2 regions of the Hydrogenophaga bisanensis genome follow, and region 2 is predicted to be linked to the other one. Evidence: predicted binding sites of a transcription regulator. Region 2 holds the regulator's gene; the other holds the start of a gene.
What was found. The regulator sigma-54, encoded in region 2, starts transcription at its own class of promoters, with help from an activator protein. The targets are predictions, from matches to a motif close to TGGCANGNAANCTGCTTT.
Positions count from the first base shown of each region.

Region 1: the regulator sigma-54 is predicted to act here: its motif matches at 1,060-1,077, upstream of glnA (type I glutamate--ammonia ligase).

Region 1 covers NZ_JBHTBX010000001.1:418,118-420,291, forward strand. Annotated here, with positions in the region: gene glnA (type I glutamate--ammonia ligase) at 1-1,009, opposite strand, end outside; gene ACFQNJ_RS01985 (competence/damage-inducible protein A) at 1,269-2,102, opposite strand; gene ACFQNJ_RS01990 (EI24 domain-containing protein) at 2,121-2,174, opposite strand, start outside.
Region 2 covers NZ_JBHTBX010000008.1:18,535-20,708, forward strand. Annotated here, with positions in the region: gene ACFQNJ_RS12690 (THUMP domain-containing class I SAM-dependent RNA methyltransferase) at 1-223, opposite strand, end outside; gene rpoN (RNA polymerase factor sigma-54) at 220-1,800, opposite strand; gene lptB (LPS export ABC transporter ATP-binding protein) at 1,800-2,174, opposite strand, start outside.

The DNA.
Region 1 (2,174 bases), on a different contig from region 2:
AGGCCAGCTTGACCGGGGCTTCGAAGTGCGGCACCAGACGCTTGTAGCTGTTGGTACCCGGGTTGGTGATGGCATTCAGGGCACGGGCGTGCTTGATGATGCCGCCGATGTAGTACAGGGCGAACTCGCTCAGACCAGCGTAGCCACTGCCCGCGAACAGGTTCTTGCCATCCTTCCAGATCGACTGGTGCACGTGCATGCCGGAACCGTTGTCACCGTGGTAGGGCTTGGGCATGAAGGTGGCGGTTTTGCCGTAGGCGTTGGCCACGTTCTGGATCACGTACTTCTGCAGCAGGGTCCAGTCGGCGCGCTCGACCAGAGTCGAGAAGCGGGTACCGATTTCACACTGGCCGGCGCCAGCCACTTCGTGGTGGTGCACTTCGACCGGCACGCCCACGGCTTCCAGGATCTGGACCATCTCGTTGCGCATGTCGATGGTGCTGTCCACCGGCGCGACCGGGAAGTAGCCGCCCTTGGTGCGCGGACGGTGGCCGCGGTTGCCACCTTCGATTTTGGCGCCGCTGTTCCACGGTGCTTCGTACTCTTCGATCTGGTAGAAGCTGTGGCCGGGCTCATTGCTCCAGCGAACTTCGTCGAACAGGAAGAACTCGGGTTCCGGACCAAAGAAGGCCACATCGCCCAGGCCGGTGGCCTTGAGGTAGGTTTCGGCGCGCTTGGCGATGGAACGCGGATCGCGCTCATAGGCCTTGCCGTCGGTCGGCTCGATCACGTCGCAAACCAGCACAGCGGTGGTTTCTTCGACGAAGGGATCGATGAAGACGGAACCGGCATCGGGCATCAGCAGCATGTCGGACGCTTCAATGCCCTTCCAGCCAGCAATCGAGGAGCCATCAAAGGCCTGACCTTCTTCGAACTTGTCCTCGCTGAACTGGGAGACCGGAATGGTGATGTGTTGCCACTTGCCACGGGTATCGGTGAAACGGAAATCAACGAACTTCACGTCGTTGTCTTTCACCAGCTGAATCACGTCGGCGGCGGTCTTGGCCATCAATTGCTCCTGAGTCGGGTTGGGTGGAAAAACGGTCGGATGTCCTTGCCTAAGCAGTTTCCATGCCAAGAACTGACCACGGGGGACTCAGCCTGACGCCTGAAAACACGGCGTGACGATTATCCTCCTTGGCCAGCGCACAAGAAACAGCTTTCGTGCGCACCGATATCGATGCGTCGCACCGCCCTGGCCTCGGCCCAAGTCAAGCAATGCACGCTTGTGGTGCAATAGAGCGCAGCGCACCGGTTTGGTGAGCCCCTTATCGCACCAATTCGGGGCCAAGCTGCGCACCATGCCCCCGCAACCCTGCCATCAGTTGCCCATATGCCAGCGGCACGGCAGACGAAGGGCCCTTGACCCCCAGCTCAATGTGCCGACCCCAGGTCGGGTGATCGACACTGGGCAGGCTGAACACCTTGACAGGGTGATCCCGCTCGATCGCCTCCATCAACGGCGTGAGCGTCGCTTCCATGGCGCCAAACACCACCACGGAACGCTCGACCCAGTCGCCCGGGCCTCGATGCCAGGCACGGTATTCGGTATCCAGCAAGTGTTCGATCATCGGCCAGGCCATGACCGGAAATCCTGGCACGAAGTGCACCGCACCGCCGCCGGTGCCATCACACGTGAACCCGGGAATCTTGTTGTAGGGGTTGGGAATGATCCGTGCCACTTGCGGAAACACCCCCATGTTGAGCCGATGCACATTGTCGGCGCGTTCGGGCTCATAGGGTACGCCCTGCTCCCGGGCCACGTCCTGCATGCGCTCTTCGATCAACAGACGGGCTTGCGGATGAAGCGCCAAGGGCACCCCCAGCGCGGCGGCGGCACACTGGCGCGTATGGTCATCGGGCGTGGCGCCGATGCCACCACAGGAAAACACGATGTCGTCTGACGCAAAGGCATCGGCCAGGGCCGCCGTGATGCGGCGTCGATCATCGCCGACACAGCGCGACCAGGACAGTGTCAGCCCCCTGGCAGCCAGCAGCTCGATCACCTTGGGCAGGTGCTTGTCGGCCCGCTTTCCCGACAGGATTTCATCCCCGATGATGATCAGCCCGAAGGAAGGGGGCAGCTTGCTGGTGTCTGTCATGGTGTTCAGAAACTTGGCTCAACGGGAAGATGCAGGAGGCAAGACCGGCGGCGGCTCCTGCGGCGCCCCACC
Region 2 (2,174 bases):
AGGCCTGTTCGCTGTGGCAGGGGCCGTGCGAGAGCTGCACCAGCACGCGCTGGGCCAGCCGGCTGTGCAGGTTCAATTTGAGGGCGTCGCGCCAGGACCCGGTCAGCGCCACGCCGGCGCGGGGCCTGGCCACGGCATCTTCCCCCGTGATCCGCCGGACTTCGGTGGCCAGGTAATCCTCCACGCCGGCGGCGCAGGGCAAGAACAATTGCAGGGAGTTCACAGCTGTTTCCGAAGGTTGGCGGGTGCGATGCGCAGGGCCTCGCGGTATTTGGCCACAGTGCGCCGGGCGCACTCGATGCCCTGCTCCTTGAGCAGATCGGAAAGCTGATTGTCCGACAGGGGCTTGGCGGGGTCTTCGGCCGTGATGAACTGCTTGAGCAGGGCGCGAACCGCCGTGCTGGAGGCATTGCCACCGGTCTCGGTACCCAGCGAAGATCCGAAGAAGTACTTGAGTTCGTAGGTGCCGAATGGCGTGGCCATGTACTTGGCGGTGGTCACCCGGCTGATCGTGGACTCGTGCAGGCCGAGTTCGTCGGCGATCTCGCGCAGAACCAGCGGCCTCATCGCCAGCTCACCGTGCATGAAGAAGTTGCGCTGCCGCTCGACGATCGCACTGCTGACGCGCAGGATGGTGTCGAACCGCTGCTGGATGTTCTTGATGAACCAGCGGGCCTCCTGAAGGCGTTGCTGCATCGCTGCGTGACCGCCCTCGGCGTCCTTCGCGCCGCGCCCCTGTTTCAGGGCGCCGGCGTAGGCGTCCTGCAGGCGCAGGCGTGGCATCACATCCGGGTTGAGCTGCACCTTGAAGCCCCGTCCCGCGCGGCTGACGATCACGTCCGGCACGATGACATTGCGCTCGGCATCGGCAAAGCGCCGCCCCGGTTTGGGCTCCAGGGATGCAATCAGCGCCAGCCCCGACCGCACGAGGTCCTCTTCAAGACCGCACAGGGCGGCCAGCCGGCGCACATCGCGGCGAGCGATGAGTTCGGTCGGCTGCTGGCAGATGGCCAGTGCCGCCTGCGCCTGGGGACTGTTGCGCAGTTCCAGGATCTGCAGACGCAGACATTCGCGCAGATCGCGCGCACCGACACCGGAAGGGTCCATGCTGTGCAGCCAGCCCAGCGCCATCCGCAGGTACTCACCGGCCTCGTCCCGCTCCTCGGGGGCCGGGTCGGTGCCGGCGTCCGGGTACAGCTGGCGCCAGAAATCCGCAGCCAGTTCCTCGAGCGATTCGGTCAGGTACCCGTCCTCGTTGAGGGATTCGATCAGGAAGTACAGCGCGGCCTGCTCGTGCGGGTTCAGACGCAGACACCGCGCTTGGTCATGCAGGTGCGCCTGCAGCGTCACGGGTGTGCGGGCCAGATCCGCGGCACTGCGGGAGTCATCATCGTCACCCGTCCCGCGGGCGGGAGCGTCGCCGCCCCACTCGGCATCATCGGGTGCCATCTCGACGGACCCGTCGCCGTCCCAGCTTTCTTCCAGCGGACTGCTGCCGTCCGCCTGCGCCTCGATGTCCGAACCATCGTCTGAAGCAGGACCTTCGGTCGCGGCGTCGGTCTGCACCGCCTGCTCCGCGATCCGGTCACCGGCGGGCACCGGGGCATCCTGCTGCTCCAGTCCGAAGGCCTCACGGTCTGCCTGCTCGTCCCCGCGCTCCAGGAACGGGTTCTCGTCGAGCATCTGCTCGACTTCCTGGGCCATCTCCAGGGTGGACAACTGCAGCAGGCGGATCGATTGCTGGAGCTGGGGCGTGAGCGCCAGATGCTGCGAGACCCGCAGCGACAGTCCGGGTCTCATCACATCCGGAAGTGCTCGCCGAGATACACCCGACGCACATCCGCGTTGTCGATGATCTCGGCCGTCGTGCCGCTGGCCAGGACCTGGCCGTCGCTGATGATGTAGGCGTGATCGCAGATGCCCAGGGTCTCACGCACGTTGTGGTCGGTGATGAGCACACCGATGCCACGCCCCTTCAGAAAACTGATGATCTGCTGGATCTCGATCACGGCGATCGGATCGATGCCGGCAAACGGCTCATCCAGCAGGATGAAACGGGGACTGGTGGCCAGGGCGCGGGCAATCTCGACCCGACGGCGCTCCCCTCCCGACAGGGACGGTGCAGGGGAATCGCGCAAATGGTCAACGCGCAAATCCTTGAGCAGCTGGTCCAG